2 linked regions of the Euzebya sp. genome follow. The protein of the gene in region 1 interacts with the protein of each later gene in a pairwise test. Links are inferred from orthologs where the notes say so. Each region holds a gene or a part of one and is shown in the gene's direction. Other genes may lie near its edges.

Region 1 (9,018 bases):
CACCTGTCATCCACAGACCCCGCAAGATCGGCCCGCGCGGCCCCGGACGGACTCCCTACCGTCCCGTCCATGCATCGACGACTGCTGCCAGCGCCACCACCAGCGCCACTGCGAGAGCGCCTCGTGGCCCTGGCCGCCGTCCTCTGCGCGATCGCGCTCGTCGCCGGCCCGGCCCAGGCCAGACCCGTCCCGACCGCCGCCCCACCGACCACGTCGCTGCACGACGACTCGCGCCCGGACGCCGCCCAGACCCCGACGGCCGGTCCCGTCCGGCCGGTGCCCGGTGCGGTCGTCCGGCCCTTCGACCCGCCCGACCACCCCTACGGCCCGGGTCACCGGGGTGTCGACCTGGCCGCCGCCCCCGGCGACGCGGTCCGCGCCGTCCTGGCAGGCGACGTCACCTTCGCGGGCGACGTCGCCGGCGTTGGTTGGGTGACCGTCGACCACGGCGGTGGGCGGTCCACCACCTACGGCCCGGTCACGGCGACCGCCACCGCCGGCCAGCACGTGGTCGCCGGCGCCCGGGTGGCCGCGCTGTCCGACGGCGCCACCCACCTCGACTGGGGCGCTCGCCTGCACGGCGCCTACATCGACCCGCTGGACCTGCTGGTCCGCTGGTCGGCTCGCCTCACCCGGCTCCCGGCCGACGTCGGCCGCTGACCCGACGACCGCAGGGCTTGGGTGTGGACTCTTGTCCTCCTCCCAGAAAGACCGCCGCGCGTCGACCCACGGCCGACCCGTCGGTGGCAGCCCCCGACGGGGTGCATGTACCCTTCGGTGCCCGCCCGGCGACCACCGCGTCTCCGGGCGCGACGGCTGCTCGCGACCGCCACGTGCGGGACGGCGGCCACACATCACACAGCGTGCGGACGGGCCAGCGGTCCACCACATCGGTGGAGGCCCACCCGACCACACGACGACCGGCGCCGCGCGCGCCACGTCGTCCACGGGGTCAGGCACGTGCGCGAGGACCAACCGCGAACCCACAGAGGAGAACCCACCATGAGCGTCGTCACCGTGCGACAGCTGCTGGAGGCCGGCGTCCACTTCGGCCACCAGACCCGCCGCTGGAACCCCAAGATGAAGCGCTACATCTTCGGTGAGCGCAACGGCATCTACATCCTGGACCTCCAGCAGACCGTGGGTCTGCTCGAGCGCGCCTACCGGTTCGTCGAGGACACCGTCGCCGGCGGCGGCACCGTCCTCTTCGTCGGCACCAAGAAGCAGGCGCAGGAGGCCATCGAGCAGCAGGCGCTGCGCGTCGGCATGCCGTACGTCAACTTCCGCTGGCTCGGCGGGATGCTGACGAACTTCGAGACGATCAAGACCCGCCTCACCCGCCTGCGCGAGCTCGAGGACATGGTCAACGACGGCACGATCGAGCTCCTCACCAAGAAGGAGGGGCTGCTGCTCACCCGCGAGCTCGACAAGCTGCAGCGCAACCTCGGCGGGATCCGCTCGATGACGAAGCTGCCGTCGGCCATCTGGGTCGTCGACACCGTCAAGGAGCACATCGCCGTCGCCGAGGCCAACCGGCTCGGCATCCCCGTCGTCGCCGTGGTCGACACCAACTGCGACCCCGACGTCGTGGACTACGTGATCCCCGGCAACGACGACGCGATCCGCTCGGGCGCCCTCCTGACCCACCTGATGGCCGACGCCTGCGCCGCCGGGTACGCCCGCCGTGCCGCGCGCACCTCCGACGACGTCGTCGCCGAGCAGGCCGCCGCCGCGGCCTCGTCCACCCCGGACCAGCCCGAGGCCCCGACCCAGCCCGCCGCCGAGCCGCTGGCCGAGTGGGAGATCGCCCTGCAGCAGGAGGAGGCCGCCTCGGCCGCCGCCGCCGCGGGTGCCGCCGCAGCCGAGACCGCCGGTGCGGTCGAGACCCCCGAGGCCGAGCAGGCCGCCCAGCCCGCTGACGCCCAGCCGGAGCAGGCCGACCAGCCCGAGCAGGCCGCCCAGACCGAGCCGGACGCCCAGCCCGAGGGCGAGGCGTCGGACGACGCCGGCGCGAGCGCCTGACCCCTGACCACACCGCCACCCCGCACCGCCGGGCGGGGACGTCTCCACGCCCGGCCACAGGAGAACACCGATGAGTGACGTAACGATCACCGCCGCGGAGGTCAAGCAGCTCCGCGAGGCCACCGGCGCCGGCATGATGGAGTGCAAGAAGGCCCTCCAGGAGGCCGGCGGCGACTTCGAGAAGGCCGCTGACATCGTCCGCGCCAAGACCGGTCGCAAGGCCCAGGAGCGCGCCGGGGAGCGGACCGCCGCCGAGGGCTTGGTCCACGCGTACCTGCACACCCCCACGCCGGGCATGCCCGCCAAGGTCGGCGTGATGGTGCAGCTGCACTGCGAGACCGACTTCGTGGCCAAGGAGGACAGCTTCAAGCAGCTGGCCCAGGACATCGCCCTGCACATCGCGGCCTCCAAGCCGGTCGCGGTCTCCGAGGACGACGTCGACCCCGCCCTGATCGAGAAGGAGCGGGCCTTCGCCGCCCAGCAGGCCCGCGAGGAGGGCAAGCCGGACAACATCGTCGACAAGATCGTCGAGGGTCGGGTCAAGTCCATGCTGAAGGAGCAGGTGCTGCTCAACCAGCCGTTCGTCAAGAACCCCGACCAGACCATCGCCGACCTGATCACCGAGGCCAGCGCCCGGACGGGTGAGAAGATCGAGGTCGGCCGGTTCACCCGGTTCCAGATCGGCTAGCGACCCCGGACGTCCAGACCACGCCCGCCCCGACGGGGCGGGCGTCGTCGTGCCAGCCCCGAGCTACCAGCCCCGCCCCGGCCAGCCCCGCCCCGGCCAGCCCGCCCCGCCAGCCAGCCCCGTCGTGTCGACCCCGTCGACGTCTGCGTAGGATCACCACGCGCCCACCACCGAAGGTCACCGCCGATGTCTGCCTACTCCCGCGTCCTGCTGAAGCTGTCCGGCGAGACGTTCGCCGACGAGTCCGCGTCGATCTCCCCGACGATCGTGGGGGACCTGGCCGACCAGCTCGTCGAGGTCAGCGAGATGGGGGTGCAGATCGGGGTCGTGGTGGGCGGCGGCAACATCCTCCGCGGCGCCTCGATGTCGGCGACGGGGATGGACCGGTCCTCAGCGGACCACATGGGGATGCTCGCGACGGTCATCAACGCCCTCGCGCTGCAGGACGCCTGTGAGAAGCGGGGCACCCCGACGCGGGTGCAGTCCGCCGTGGCGATGCAGGAGCTCGCCGAGCCCTACATCCGCCGCCGGGCGATCCGCCACCTCGAGAAGGGCCGGATCGTCATCTTCGGCGCCGGCCTCGGCGCGCCCTACTTCTCGACGGACACCGCCGCCGCCCAGCGGGCCCTCGAGATCGGCGCCGAGGCGATCTTCAAGGGCACCAAGGTCGACGGCGTGTACGACGCCGACCCGGCGCTCAACCCCGACGCCAAGCGCTACGAGCGCCTCGACTACATCACCGTGCTGCAGGACGGCCTGAAGGTGATGGACGCGACCGCCATCAGCCTGTGCATGGACAACGGGCTCCCGATCGTCGTCTTCGACATGCTCACCAAGGGGAACATCCGCCGGGCCGTCTCCGGCGAACCGATCGGCACGATCGTCAGCTGACCGGCGGCCCGTGGAGGGGCTGACGTGACGGCGACCCGACCGAACGGGCAGGATGGGTGGCCCTCCGGGGACGCCGGGGGACCCGATCGACCAGCAGAGCAGAGGATGACGCCGCCGTGATGGACGAGATCCTGGACGACGCCGAGCAGCGCATGGACGGCGCCGTCACCCACACCCGCGAGGAGTTCGCGAAGATCCGCACGGGTCGGGCCAACCCGACCCTGCTGACCGACCTGCCCGTGCAGTACTACGGCTCGACGACCCCCCTCCAGCAGATCGCGGGCGTCACCGCCCCCGAGCCGCGGATGCTGCTCATCAACCCCTACGACCGCAACGCGATGTCCGACATCGAGAAGGCGATCATCGGGAGCGACCTCGGCCTCAACCCGTCGAACGACGGCACGGTCATCCGGGTCGTGCTGCCCGAGCTGACCGAGGAGCGCCGCAAGCAGTTCGTCAAGGTCGCCCGGGAGCGGGCGGAGGAGGGGCGGATCGCGATCCGCAACTCCCGCCGGTCGGCGAAGAGCGACCTCGAGGACCTCGAGAAGGAGGGTGAGATCTCCGAGGACGAGCTGCGCCGGGCCGAGGACGACCTCCAGAAGCGCACCGACGCGGCGATCAAGCGCATCGACGAGCTCCTCGAGGCGAAGGAGGCCGACCTGCTGGAGGTCTGAGGACCACCGGCGGACGCCATGGCTGCGACCGACCCCACCGGCGACGTCCCGGCGGCCGCGACGCCCCGGGGAGGGCGCAACCTCCCCGTCGCGATCGGCGTCGGGCTGGCCCTCGCGACCGCGTTCATCGGGTCGCTGCTGATCCACCCCCTCGTCTTCCTCACGTTCGTGGCCGTCAACCTGGTGGTGGCGCTGTACGAGCTCGACGAGGCGTTCGCCACCGCGCGCGCCGGAGCCCGGCCGCCGACGGCCGTGGCCGCGGCGGCCCTGCCGGTGATGCTGTTCGGCAGCTGGGCGTGGGGCGGCGACGCGATCGTGGCGGGGCTGTTCGGCGGCATGATCGCCGGGTTCGGTGCGGTGATGATCACCCACCAGCGCGGCCAGGCCGTCGACCGGATCGGCGGGCTGGCCGTCCAGCTGCTGTGGGTCAACGGCTTCGCGAGCTCCCTCGGGCTGCTGCTCGCCCGCGACGAGGGCTACTGGTACGTCCTCGCCGGGGCCGGCCTCGCGATCACCAACGACATCGGCGCGTACGCCTTCGGGCGCAACTTCGGCCGCACCCGCATGGCGCCGGGCATCAGCCCGGCCAAGAGCTGGGAGGGGTTCGCCGGCGCCCTCGCCACGACCGTCGTGATGGCGCTGGTCGTCACCGCCCAGCTGGTCCCCGGCGTCACGCCGGTGAGCGCCGTGGTGCTCGCGCTCGCCGTCGCCGTCGCCGCCACCCTGGGCGACCTGGCCGAATCCATGGTCAAGCGGGATCTGGGCGTGAAGGACCTGGGCACCATCTTCCCGGGCCACGGCGGCGTCATGGACCGCGTCGACGGCCTGCTGTTCGCGCTGCCGACCACCCACCTCGTCCTCCAGGCCTTCGGGATCTGATCACATGACCGCTGCCGACCCCTACACCGCGGGCGGGCTCGACGCCCTCCTCGGCGACCAGCCGCGGTACCGCCGCGACCAGGTCGCCGCCTGGCTCGCCAAGGGCGTCGACGACCCCCAGGCGATGACGAACCTGCCGACGGCGTTGCGGGAGCGGCTCGGCGCGGCGATGGACGACCCGCCGCGCATCCTGCAGGTCTCTGAGGCCGATGGCGGCCTGACCCGCAAGGTCCTCCTGTCCTGCGGCTCGGGGGATCGGGCCGAGGCCGTCGAGAGCGTCCTCATGCTGTACCCGCCGTCCTCCGAGCGCCTCGCCGGGGCCGACTCCACCCCGCCCAGCGGGCGGGCGACGGTGTGCATCTCGACCCAGGCGGGCTGTGCGATGGGCTGCCCGTTCTGCGCCACCGGGCAGATCGGCTTCCGGCGCCAGCTCACCGTCGGGGAGACAGTCCGGCAGGTCACGGTGATGCAGCGCCTGCTGGCCGGCGAGCTCGGCGCCGACGGCGGGACGCCGCTGCCGGACGGCGCGCCCGACCACGTCACCAACGTCGTGTTCATGGGCATGGGGGAGCCGCTCGCCAACCTCGACGTGACCCTCGAGGCGGTCCGGTGGCTGCACGGGCCCTTCGGGCTGTCGGCCCGGTCGATCACCGTCTCCACCGTCGGGCTGGTGCCCGGCATCCGCCGCCTCCAGGCCCTGGACCTGCCGATCACCCTGGCGGTCAGCCTGCACGCCCCCGACGACGACCTCCGCGACGACCTGGTCCCGATCAACCGGACCCACCCCCTCGCCGAGCTCCTCGCGGCTACGCGGGACTACCTCGAGGCGACCGGACGCCGCGTCACCTTCGAGTACGTGATGATCGACGGCGTCAACACCTCCACCGCGCAGGCGGCGACGCTGCGGGACCTGCTGACCCGGCACATGCCCGCCGGGGCGTCCCACGTCAACCTGATCCCGATGAACCCGACGCCGGCGGTGCCGTGGCACGCCCCGCCGATCGCCGCGCAGCAGGCCTTCGCCGACGTGCTCGGCACGGCGGGGATCTCCACCACCATCCGGGCCAACCGGGGCGACGAGATCGACGCGGCCTGCGGCCAGCTCTACGCCAACTACACCGCAGCCAGCGGCCGCACGCTGCCCGTGGCGGTGGGCGCCGCCGAGCGGATCAGCGGCCGCACCTCGTGAGGACCGTCGCGGTCGTCGGGTCGACCGGATCGATCGGCACCCAGACCCTCGACGTCGTCGCCCGGCACCCCGACCGGTTCCGGGTGATCGCGCTCGCCTGCGGGCGCAGCGAGGAGGTCATCGCCCAGGCCCGCGCCACCGGCGCGGCGCTGGTCGGCGTCGCCGACGCCGACGCGGCGCGGGTGGTGCGGGAGGCGCTCCCGGACGTGGAGGTCGTCGACGGCGAGGGGGCGGCCACCGCCGTGGCGGGCTGCGGCGCCGACATCGTCGTCAACGGCGTGGACGGCAGCCAGGGGCTCCGACCGACCCTCGCCGCCCTCGCCGCCGGCAGCCGGCTGGCGCTCGCGAACAAGGAGTCGCTGATCGTCGGCGGGGACCTGGTCCGCGCCACCGCGGCCGACCGCGACCAGATCGTCCCGGTCGACTCCGAGCACTCCGCGCTCGCCCAGTGCCTCCGCGGCGGCCGCGCCGAGGAGGTCGCCCGCCTGGTGATCACCGCCTCAGGCGGCCCCTTCCGCGGACGCACCCGCGCCGAGCTGGGCGCGGTCACCGTCGACGAGGCCCTCGACCACCCGACCTGGGACATGGGCCCGCTGATCACGATCAACTCGGCCAGCCTCGCGAACAAGGCGCTCGAGGTCATCGAGGCCCACCTGCTCTTCGAGGTCCCGTACGACCGGATCGAGGTGGTGGTCCACCCCCAGTCGATCGTCCACTCGATGGTGGAGTTCGTCGACGGGGCGACGATCGCGAAGCTCAGCCCGCCGGACATGCGCCTGCCGATCCAGCTGGCGCTGAGCTGGCCGGACCGCCTCGGCCACGCCCCGGCGCGCATGGACTGGACCACCGCGCAGTCCCTCACCTTCGAGCCCCTCGACCACGACACCTTCCCGATGGTCCGCCTGGCGGTCCAGGCCGGCCGGGCCGGCGGGACGGCGCCCGCGGCGTACAACGCGGCCAACGAGGAGGCCGTCGCCGCGTTCCTCGACCGGCGGCTGGGTTTCCTCGGCATCGCCGACGTCGTCGCGGCAACCTTGGGACGACATGAGGCACAGCCCGTCGAGAGCCTCGAGCAGGTCCTGGCCGCCGAGGCCGACGCCCGCCGGGACGCGCGCCGGCACATCGCCCGCGCCGGGTGAGCTCGCGCCCCGTGACCTGACCGCGGCCGCACCGCGAGGAGCCCCCCGTTGTTCGTAGTGCTGTTCATCGCCGTGATCGCCTTCGCGATCATGGTCCACGAGTTCGGCCACTTCATCACCGCGAAGGCCTTCGGGATGCGGGTGACGGAGTTCTTCGTCGGGTTCGGGCCGCGCATCTGGTCGACCCGCCGCGGCGAGACCGAGTACGGCGTGAAGGGCATCCCCGCAGGCGGCTACGTGAAGATCACCGGGATGACCCCGTACGAGGAGGTCGACCCGGCCCACGACGGCGCGCTGTTCTACCAGCAGGCCCCGTGGAAGCGGTTCATCGTGCTGGTCGCCGGGTCGGCCACCCACTTCGTCCTGGCGGTCCTCCTGCTGCTCGGCGCGTTCTGGTTCATCGGCGACCCCGTCGCGACGAACGTCATCGCGGCGGTCAGCGAGGACAGCCCCGCCGCGGCGGCCGAGCTCGCGGCGGGGGACCGGATCGTCGCGGTGGACGGCACCTCGACGGGATCCTTCGACGAGGTGTCCGCGCTGGTCCGCGAGGCCCCCGGCGAGGACGTGGTCCTGACCGTGGAGCGCGGCGGTGAGACCCTCGAGGTGCCGGCGACGCTCGCGTCGGCCCACCCCGACGACGGCGAGGAGATCGGCTTCCTCGGCGTCGCGCCCGAGGCGGAGAACCGGGGGCTCGGCTTCACCGGGGCCGTGGACGAGACCTTCACCGGCAACCGGTCGATCTGGCGGGTCACCGGCCAGACCGTGTCGGGTCTGACCCAGGTGTTCAGCCCCACCGGGCTCGCCGACTTCTTCGCGTCGGTCGACGACGACGGCCCGCGGGACGAGAACTCCATCACCAGCCTGGTCGGCGCCGCGCAGATCACCAACGAGCTGGGCCAGCAGGGCGAGCTGCTCGTCGTCTTCGGCGTCCTCGCGCAGCTCAACATCGTGCTCGGCCTGCTGAACATGCTGCCGCTCCCACCCCTCGACGGCGGGCACGTCGCGATCATGCTCGTCGAGGAGACCGTGAACGGCGTCCGCCGGCTGCGGGCGCCGAAGGACGCGCCGCGCCGCCCGAGGTTCCACCTGAACCCGAACGTGGTCACCCCGATCGCGCTGCTGGTGCTCGCGTTCTTCATCGTGCTGAGCGGCACCGCGCTCTACCTCGACATCACCAGCCCGGCGTCGGAGATCATCCAGTAGCGGCCCCGCCCCCCGGCCAGCAGTCGCCGAGGGGCAGCAGCCGGGCGTGCTCGACGAAGGCCATCTGGCCGGCGGCCCAGGACAGGCGGTGGCCGAGGGACTCGCACCGCAGGACCTGCCGGCCGACGTCCTCGGCGTCGAGCCCGCGCTCGCGGGCCCCGGCGGCGACCGCCCGCCCGTGGTCCACCACGACGGCCAGCGCGCGGGTCAGCGGCCCCTCCCCGCCCTCGTCGCTGAACGCCGGGCCGGTCGTCACGACGTCGTCGGCGTCGATGTCGTAGGGCACGATCGTCGTCAGGACCGACGCGTCGGCGTCATCGTCGGACGACGCCT
Region 2 (8,923 bases), on another replicon or contig:
TCTACCCGGGCTCGGCCACGGACCTGAACGCCGAGGCCGGGCTCTTCGACGACAACGAGGGGCTGCGCCTCGGCACCGAGATCCGCGGCTGCCGTGGGCACCACAACACCCTCGGGTACTCGGGCACGGCCGGGAACTCCGTCCACACCCACCACAACGAGTTCGACCACAACGCCGTGGGCGCGGCGATGGACAGCCTGTTCCCCGACCACCCCGGCCTGCCGCAGGACCACGCGTACTTCCACGACAACCTGTTCCACTCGAACAACACCGGCTACTTCGAGGACTTCGTGCAGCAGGGCGTCTGCACCGGACCGTTCTCCGAGCGCGACTACGACGAGGGCGTCGTCTGCCCGGTCGTCCCCCTGCCGGTCGGGTCCGGCATCGTGCTCGCCGGCGGGAACTACAACCTCTACGAGCACAACACGATCTACGACAACTGGCGCAACGGGACCTTCCAGTTCTTCGTCCCCGCCACGCTGCGCGGCGAGGACGACCCGCTGTTGCAGTTCGACACCTCGAACTTCAACACCTGGCGGGAGAACGCCTACGGCATCAACCCCAACGGCCTGGCCCAGCCCAACGGGACCGACATGGTCTGGGACGGCGAGGGCGAGGGGAACTGCTGGGAGGGCAACACCGGCGTGGACGGGGAGGCGACCAGCGCCGTCGGCGACGGGTCGGGCACCGCGCAGGTCCCGGGCATCCCCCTGCCGTCGGACTGCGACAACCGGCCGCCGTTCACGCCGGGTCCGGGGATCCTCGCGGCGGCGACGTGCGCGGAGTACGACCGCGACGACATGCCGAACCCGCCGCTGTGCAACTGGTTCTCCACACCAGAGCCCCCAGCGGGGCGGGCACCCGAGGGCGCGACCATCGAGCGGCTCGCCGGTGACGAGCGGATCGGGACGGCCCTCGAGGTCAGCCGCGAGGCCTTCCCGGGCGCGGCGGCGAACGTGGTGATCGCGACCAGCGAGCAGTTCGCGGACGCGCTGGCCGGCGCGCCCCTCGCGGCCCACCTCGAGGCGCCGCTGCTGATCACCCCCCGCGCCGGGCTGGACGACCGCGTCGCCGAGGAGATCGCGCGGCTGGGCGCCACCCGGGCGTGGCTGCTCGGCGGCACCGCGGCCCTCGACGACCAGGTGGTCACCGACCTCGCCGCCGCCGGCATCGAGGACGTCACCCGGATCGGCGGTGGGGACCGCTTCCAGACCGCGGTGATGATCGCGGAGTCCATCGGCAGCGGGAACGCCTTCCTGGTGGAGGGGAACGACTTCGCCTCGGCGCTGGCGGCCTCCGCCGTCGGCGCGCTGGTGACCCGCCCGGTCCTGCTCACCCCCGCAGAGGAGCTGGCGCCGAGCGTCCGCTCGTTCCTCCAGGGCGGGCAGGTCGTCGACGTGCGGGTGGTCGGCCAGGCGGTGTCCGAGGCCGTCGAGGGGTCGCTGCCCGAGGTCGACCCCGACATCAGCGACGTCGAGCGCACCGCCGGGGCCGACGCGCTCGAGACCAGCGCGCTGATGGCCGAGCTCGGCATCCAGATGGGTCAGGACGACACCGGGTGGTGGATCGCCACGGTCGAGAACTGGCCGGACGCGCTCGGCGCCGCGGCCGCGGCGGCCGTGGCCGAGGGCGTCCTGCTGCAGGTCCCCGCCGACTCCCTCGGCGAGCCGGCCAGCGCCCTGCTGGGCGAGAAGGCCGCCGTCGCCGAGGACATCCGGGTCGTCGGCGGGACCGCGGCGCTGTCCGACGACGTCGTGGCCGAGCTGGCGGAGGTCACGGGCGGGGTCGAGGGCGACACCCGCGGGGACCGCAGCCACGGCGAGTACCGGAGCGTCGGCTCGATCGCCCCGCTGCCGGAGGCGTCAGAGGCCTACGGGGAGGTCAGCGGGACCGCGACGATGGTCCGCACCGTCCACGGGACCACCGAGGTCGAGCTGCAGGTCCAGGGGCTGCCCGCCAGCACCACCGTGCCGGTGCACGTCCACGTCGACACCTGCGCGAACTCCGGGGGCGACCACTTCCAGTTCACCCCGGGCGGGTCGACGATGCCGCCGAACGAGATCCACCCGTCGTTCATCAGCGACGCGCAGGGCGTCGGCCGCGGCACCGCGACCGCGTTCGCCATCGCCGGGCCGGAGGCGCGGTCGGTCGTCCTGCACGACCCGGACGGCAACAAGGTGGCGTGCGCGAACCTGAGCGATCCCGGGCTGCCGGACGGCGTCGCGACGACCCCGGCGCTCGCGAGCTGGATGGCCCCGCCGGCGGTCTACGCCGACAGCCTGTCCCACCGCCTCTTCGCCGACGGCCAGATCTGGTGGTGGGCCGCCGTGGCCGCCTGGCTCATCGGCTCGGTCCTGCTCCACCGCACCATCCGCCGCCGCCGGCACTGACCCCTGATCCTCAGATCTGAGGGGTAGCTCCGCCGACGGACCTGCCCCTCAGATCTCGGTCTCCGGTCGGTCGCCCTGATCCTCAGATCTGAGCACGAGGTCCGCCCGCGCACCGAGCGCTCAGATCTGAGACATCGGGTGCGGCGCCACCGCGCCGCGGACGCGACGACGCCCCGGCCTCTTGGCGGCCGGGGCGTCGTGATCGTGGTCGGGCTGGTCAGTCCTCGGCGTCGCTGCCGGTGCCGGCCAGCTCCATCGGCGGGACCTCCGGGGCGTCGACGGCGCGGAAGACGACGGCGTCCTCCTCGATGTCCGCGACGATCAGCTGGTTGGCGCTGAACTCGCCGTAGAGGAGCTTCTCGCTGAGGGCGTCCTCGATCTCGCGCTGGATGGTCCGGCGCAGCGGCCGGGCGCCCAGCGTGGGGTCGTAGCCCTTCTTGCTCAGCCAGTCCTTCGCGTCCTCGGTCAGCTCGATGTCGAGGGCCTTGGCCTTCAGCTGGCCCTTCACCCGCTTCATCATCAGGTCCACGATGGCCTTCACCTGCTCCTGGGTCAGGGGGTGGAAGACGATCGTGTCGTCGATGCGGTTGAGGAACTCCGGGCGGAAGTGGCGCTTCAGCTCGTCATCGACCTGGGACTTCATCCGCTCGTAGTGGCTGGCCTCGTCCTGCACCCCGAAGCCGGTCTGGGTACGACCCAGCTCACGGGTCCCCAGGTTCGAGGTCATGATCAGCACGGTGTTCTTGAAGTCCACGCTCTTGCCCTGGCTGTCGGTCAGGCGACCGTCCTCCAGGATCTGCAGGAGGCTGTTGAACACGTCCGGGTGGGCCTTCTCGACCTCGTCGAACAGGACCACGCTGAAGGGCCGGCGGCGGACCGCCTCGGTCAGCTGGCCGCCCTCCTCGTAGCCCACGTAGCCCGGAGGCGAGCCGATCAGGCGGCTGACCGTGTGCTTCTCCATGTACTCGGACATGTCGAGGTGGATCAGCGCGTCCTCGTCGCCGAAGAGGAACTCCGCCAGCGTCTTGGCGAGCTCGGTCTTCCCGACGCCGGAGGGGCCGAGGAAGATGAACGAGCCGGCGGGGCGCTTCGGGTCCTTCAGGCCGGACCGGGTGCGGCGGATGGACTTGGAGACGGCTGCGATGGCCTCCTCCTGGCCGATGATCCGCTTGTGGAGCTCGGACTCCATCCGCAGCAGCTTCTGGGTCTCCTCCTCGGTCAGCTTGAAGACCGGGATGCCCGTCCAGTTGCTGAGGACCTCGGCGATGTCCTCCTCGTCCAGGGTGAGGACGGAGTCCATGCCGTCGGACTTCCACTCCTTCTCCCGGGCCGCCTTCCGCTCGAGGAGCTTCTTCTCCTCGTCGCGCAGCCGGGCGGCCTTCTCGAAGTCCTGGTCGTCGATCGCCGCCTCCTTCTGCTTGCGGACCTCGTTGGCCTCGTCCTCGAGGTCCTGGAGGTCCGGCGGGGCGGTCAGGCGGCGGATCCGGAGGCGGGACCCGGCCTCGTCGATCAGGTCGATCGCCTTGTCGGGGAGGAAGCGGTCGGAGATGTAGCGGTCGGCGAGGTTCGCCGCGGCCACCAGGGCGTCGTCGGTGATCGTGACGCGGTGGTGGGCCTCGTAGCGGTCGCGCAGGCCCTTCAGGATCTCGATCGTGTGGGCGATCGAGGGCTGCTCGACGGTGATCGGCTGGAAGCGGCGCTCGAGCGCGGCGTCCTTCTCGAGGTACTTGCGGTACTCGTCGATGGTCGTCGCGCCGATGGTCTGCAGCTCGCCGCGGGCCAGCATGGGCTTCAGGATCGACGCGGCGTCGATCGCGCCCTCGGCGGCGCCCGCCCCGACGAGGGTGTGCAGCTCGTCGATGAACAGGATGATGTCGCCGCGGGTCGTGATCTCCTTCAGCACCTTCTTCAGGCGCTCCTCGAAGTCACCGCGGTAGCGGGATCCGGCGACCAGCGCGCCGAGGTCGAGGGTGTAGAGCTGCTTGTCCTTCAGCGTCTCGGGGATCGACCCGGCCACGATCATCTGGGCCAGGCCCTCGACGATCGCGGTCTTGCCGACACCTGGCTCGCCGATCAGCACCGGGTTGTTCTTGGTCCGGCGGCTGAGGACCTGCATGACCCGCTCGATCTCGCGCTTGCGGCCGATGACCGGGTCGAGCTTGCCGTCGCGGGCGTGCTGGGTGAGGTTGCGCCCGAACTGGTCGAGCACCGCCGAGCCCTTCGACTCGCCCTCGCCGGAGCCACCGGAGACGCCGGCCTTCTGCCCCGAGCCGGAGGTCGAGGACCCCGACTCGCCGCCGGCGTAGCCGCTGAGCAGCTGGATGACCTGCTGGCGCACGCGGTTGAGGTCCGCGCCCAGCTTCTGGAGGACCTGGGCGGCGACGCCCTCGCCCTCGCGGATCAGGCCGAGCAGGATGTGCTCGGTGCCGATGTAGTTGTGCCCGAGCTGCAGCGCCTCCCGCAGGCTCAGCTCGAGGACCTTCTTCGCGCGCGGCGTGAAGGGGATGTGACCCGCCGGAGCCGTCTGGCCCTGGCCGATGATCTCCTCGACCTGCTCGCGCACGCCCTCGAGGGAGATGCCGAGCGACTCGAGGGCCTTCGCGGCCACGCCCTCACCCTCGTGGATCAGCCCGAGCAGGATGTGCTCGGTGCCGATGTAGTTGTGGTTGAGCATCCGAGCTTCTTCCTGAGCGAGAACCACAACTCGCCGTGCTCGGTCGGTGAAGCGTTCGAACATCTCTGTGCCCCCTGGGCAGTAGCGGGGAGTCCGGTGAACCGTATCGTCATCGCACCGGCGGATCCGGCCCGGATCGGGGTGGTCACCTCACGCCCCACCCTACCCAGGGCCGCAAGCTGCCGCCCTCGACGAGACGTGCCTCACGGGGGCGCCGAGCTCCCCTCCTGGTCGGCCGACGAGGCCCTGAGCTGAGGGACATCACGCTGCGTGAAGTCTGCCCTCAAGTCGGCCGGGCGGCGGCCGATCCTCTTCCTGCAGGGCGTGGATGGACCACGTCCGTCGCTTCACGGACGAGGCAGGGACCGCACGCATGGACATCGCACTCATAGGCGGGCTCGCCATGGCCTTCCTGTCGATCATCGTGTCGACGGTCATGGACGGGAACAGCTTCGGCCCCCTGATCGGGCCGTCGTCCTTCGTGCTGGTGTTCTTCGGCGCCCTCGGCTCGGCCATGTCCAGCCTCGACAAGGAGGACCTCGGTCGGATCGTCCCGAGCATCCTCAAGTCCATCAAGGGCGCGAGCTTCGACAACTCGGCGACGGTCACGATGATGGCCCAGCTCGCCGACGTCGCCCGGCGCGAGGGCGTCCTCGCCCTCGAGTCCCGGCTCGGCGAGATCGAGGACGAGTTCCTGAAGAAGGGCACCCAGCTGATCCTCGACGGCGTGGACTCCGAGCGGGTCGAGGAGACCCTGATGATCCACATGGAGGCCGTCGGCACCCGCCACAAGAAGATGATCAGCTTCCACGAGGCCGTCGGCGGCTACATGCCGACCTTCGGCATGATCGGCACGGTCATCGGCCTGATCAACATGCTCGGGAACCTGGCCGACCCCTCCCAGCTCGGCGCCGGCATGGCCGTGGCCCTGCTGACGACGCTGTACGGGGTCATCTTCGCGAACATGATGTTCCTGCCGTTCGCCTCGAAGCTGAAGCTGATCAGCGACGCCGAGCAGGCCTCGATGCAGGTCGTCCTCGACGGGATCCTGTCGATCCAGGCGGGGATGAGCCCCCAGATGCTGGTCGAGCGGCTCGAGTCCTACCTGCCGCCGAGCGAGCACGTGGGCTACTCCGACCGCATGGCCGCCGCGGCCTAGGCCGCAGGGAGCCCGCACATGGCCAAGCACAGGTGCAAGGAGCCCGATCCCCCCGCCGACACCGGCAGGTGGCTCGGGACCTACGGCGACATGGTCACCCTGCTCATGGCGTTCTTCGTCATGCTGTTCGCCGTGTCCGACACGAACGCGAAGAAGTTCGAGGCGTTCGTGTCCGGCCTCGCCGGCCCGTTCGACAACCCGGCCGTCGAGATGGGGCTGGTCAACGGCACCCGCCTCGAGGACACGAGCGCCACGCCGATCTCGCTGATCGCCCCCCAGCGCAACCAGAGCGACCCCGAGGACCCGCTGGTCGACGAGTTGGGTGAGACCGACACCGGCGCGGCCGGCGAGGCGGCCGAGCAGCTCAACGCCGTCGAGGAGCAGCTCGAGGAGGCCCTCAGCGACCTCGAGATCCCCATCTCCGCGGACATCCGCGACGACGAGCGGGGCCTCGTGATCTCGATCTCGACCGACGACGTGCTCTTCGCGACCGGGTCGGCCGTCCTCAACCCGGACGGGCACACCGTGCTGGGCGAGATCGCGCCGGTGCTGCTCGACGCCCCGAACACCGTCGTGATCGAGGGGCACACCGACGACCAGCCGATGAACCGCGGCGGGTACACGAACTGGAACCTGTCGACCGACCGCGCCATCGCCGTGCTCCAGCACCTCGGCGAGGTCCACGGCTTCCCGTACGACCGGATCTCCGCCGCCGGCTACGGCGAGCACCGGCCGCTGGTCCCGAACGACAGCCCCGAGAACCGCGCGACGAACCGCCGGGTGGAGATCCTCATCGTCGCCCTCGACCTGTCGGACTCGGGCGTCGCACCGCCGCCGGTCGGCGTCGAGCCCCCGATCCTCGACTTCTCCGAGCCGCTCCCCGGCACGGCCACCCCCGCCGGCGGGTCGACGTCGGTCGCCACGATCATCGGCGGCTGACGGCATCGACGGCTGACCAGCACCGCGGCTGACCAGGTCCGCCCGGCCCCGCCGCGCCTGCCACACTGGGCGGGGTGGAGACGACACGAGTCGACAAGTGGCTGTGGTCGATCCGGCTCTACAAGACCCGGACGGCCGCAGGGCAGGCGTGCCGCGCCGGTCACGTCCGCGTCAACGGCGACCGGGTGAAGCCCGCTGCAGCGGTCGGCGTCGGCGACGTGGTCGAGGCGCGGGTCGGTGACTGGCCCCGCGTGGTCGAGGTCGCCCGGGTCATCGAGACCCGCGTCGGGGCGAAGGTGGCCGTCGACTGCTACGTGGACCGGTCCCCACCGCCGCCGACGCGCGACGTGACCCACCTGCTCGAGGGCATCCGCGATCCCGGCGCCGGCCGGCCGACGAAGAAGGACCGCCGCGAGATGGAGCGCCTGAAGGGCCGTCGGGCCCGCTGACGCTAGCTGCCGGCCTCCGGCCGCAGGGTCGGGAACAGGATGACGTCGCGGATGGACTCGACGCCGGCCAGCAGCATGACGAGCCGGTCGATGCCGACCCCGAGGCCGCCGGTGGGCGGCAGGCCGTACTCGAGGGCGCGCAGGTAGTCCTCGTCGACGACCATCGCCTCGGCGTCCCCTGCGGCCTTCGCGGCGGCCTGCGCCTCGAACCGCGCGCGCTGGTCGACGGGGTCGGCGAGCTCGGAGAACCCGTTGGCGAGCTCGCGTCCGGCGACGATCAGCTCGAAGCGCTCGGTGACGTGGGGCTCGGAGCGGTGCGCGTGGGCGAGCGGGGAGGTCTCGACGGGGTGCTCGGTGACGAACGTCGGGTCCCACAGGGTCGGTTCGACCAGCTTCTCGTACAGCTCGACGACGAGCTTCTGGACGCCCCACGGCGCCTCGACGTGCACCTCGTGCCGCTCGCACAGCGCCCGGACCTCGGCGAGGTCGGCGTCGTAGGCGAGGTCCGCCTCGCCGGTGGCCTCGCGCACCAGGTCGAGGAGCGGGCGGCGCGCGAAGGCAGCGCCGAGGTCGACGGGGCGTCCGGCGTAGGTGACCTGCTCGGACCCCGTGGCCTCCCGCGCCGCGCGGCGGACGAGCGCCTCGGTCATGGCCATCACGTCGGCGTGGTCGGCGTAGGCCTCGTAGGTCTCGAGCATCGTGAACTCGGGGTTGTGGCGCGTCGACAGGCCCTCGTTGCGGAACACCCGGCCGAGCTCGAAGACGCGGTCCATGCCGCCCACGATCAGCCGCTTGAGGTACAGCTCGGGGGCGATCCGCAGGTACAGGTCGACGTCGAGGGCGTTGTGGTGGGTGGTGAAGGGGCGGGCCACGGCCCCGCCCGGGATCGGGTGGAGCATCGGGGTCTCGACCTCGACGAAGTCCCGCTCGATCAGCTCGCTGCGCAGCGCCTGCATCACCGCCGAGCGGATCGCGAACGCCCGTCGGGTCTCCTCGGTGACGATGAGGTCGACGTAGCGCTGGCGGTAGCGGGTGTCGACGTCGCTCAGGCCGTGGAACTTGTCGGGCAGGGGGCGGACGGCCTTGGCGATGATCGCCACGTCGGCGGCCATCACGCTCAGCTCCCCCCGGCGCGAGCGGATCACCCGGCCGCGGGCGGTGACCCAGTCGCCGGCGTCGAGCCGGTCGACGCCGGCCATCACCTGCTCGCCGACCTCGGCCAGGCTGACCATCACCTGCAGGTCGACGCCGCGCTCGCGCAGGACCAGGAAGACGAGCTTGCCGTGGCCCCGGCGCAGCACGATGCGGCCGG

Evidence for each region.
Region 2: the proteins of rpsB (region 1) and ACEQ2X_RS16840 interact in binary tests that used the Escherichia coli proteins (3 or more experiments, as listed by UniProt). The link is inferred for Euzebya sp. from one-to-one orthologs.

What each region holds. Positions count from the first base shown.
Region 1 is NZ_CAXQBR010000097.1:21,905-30,922, reverse strand. The notes cover bases 238-3,012. They hold rpsB (30S ribosomal protein S2), read left to right. Parts: upstream 238-1,002; coding sequence 1,003-2,022; downstream 2,023-3,012. Other genes in these bases: pyrH (UMP kinase), read left to right, coding at 2,897-3,012; ACEQ2X_RS21425 (translation elongation factor Ts), read left to right, coding at 2,093-2,710; ACEQ2X_RS21435 (murein hydrolase activator EnvC), read left to right, coding at 238-660. Also shown: more of ACEQ2X_RS21435, read left to right, coding at 70-237; more of pyrH, read left to right, coding at 3,013-3,601; frr (ribosome recycling factor), read left to right, coding at 3,721-4,275; ACEQ2X_RS21410 (phosphatidate cytidylyltransferase), read left to right, coding at 4,294-5,154; 23S rRNA (adenine(2503)-C(2))-methyltransferase RlmN, read left to right, coding at 5,159-6,343; dxr (1-deoxy-D-xylulose-5-phosphate reductoisomerase), read left to right, coding at 6,340-7,482; ACEQ2X_RS21395 (RIP metalloprotease), read left to right, coding at 7,540-8,685; ACEQ2X_RS21390 (hypothetical protein), read right to left, coding at 8,675-9,018. UniProt on the Escherichia coli protein: Required for ribosomal protein bS1 (rpsA) to bind to the 30S subunit.
Region 2 is NZ_CAXQBR010000075.1:74,944-83,866, forward strand. What follows is about bases 6,244-8,923. They hold ACEQ2X_RS16840 (RNA-binding S4 domain-containing protein), read left to right. Parts: upstream 6,244-7,236; coding sequence 7,237-7,611; downstream 7,612-8,923. Other genes in these bases: ACEQ2X_RS16835 (flagellar motor protein MotB), read left to right, coding at 6,244-7,162; lysS (lysine--tRNA ligase), read right to left, coding at 7,614-8,923. Also shown: ACEQ2X_RS16820 (cell wall-binding repeat-containing protein), read left to right, coding at 1-2,390; ACEQ2X_RS16825 (ATP-dependent Clp protease ATP-binding subunit), read right to left, coding at 2,608-5,127; ACEQ2X_RS16830 (motility protein A), read left to right, coding at 5,438-6,223; more of ACEQ2X_RS16835, read left to right, coding at 6,242-6,243. UniProt on the Escherichia coli protein: Involved in the recycling of free 50S ribosomal subunits that still carry a nascent chain. Binds RNA more specifically than DNA. Binds with very high affinity to the free 50S ribosomal subunit. Does not bind it when it is part of the 70S ribosome.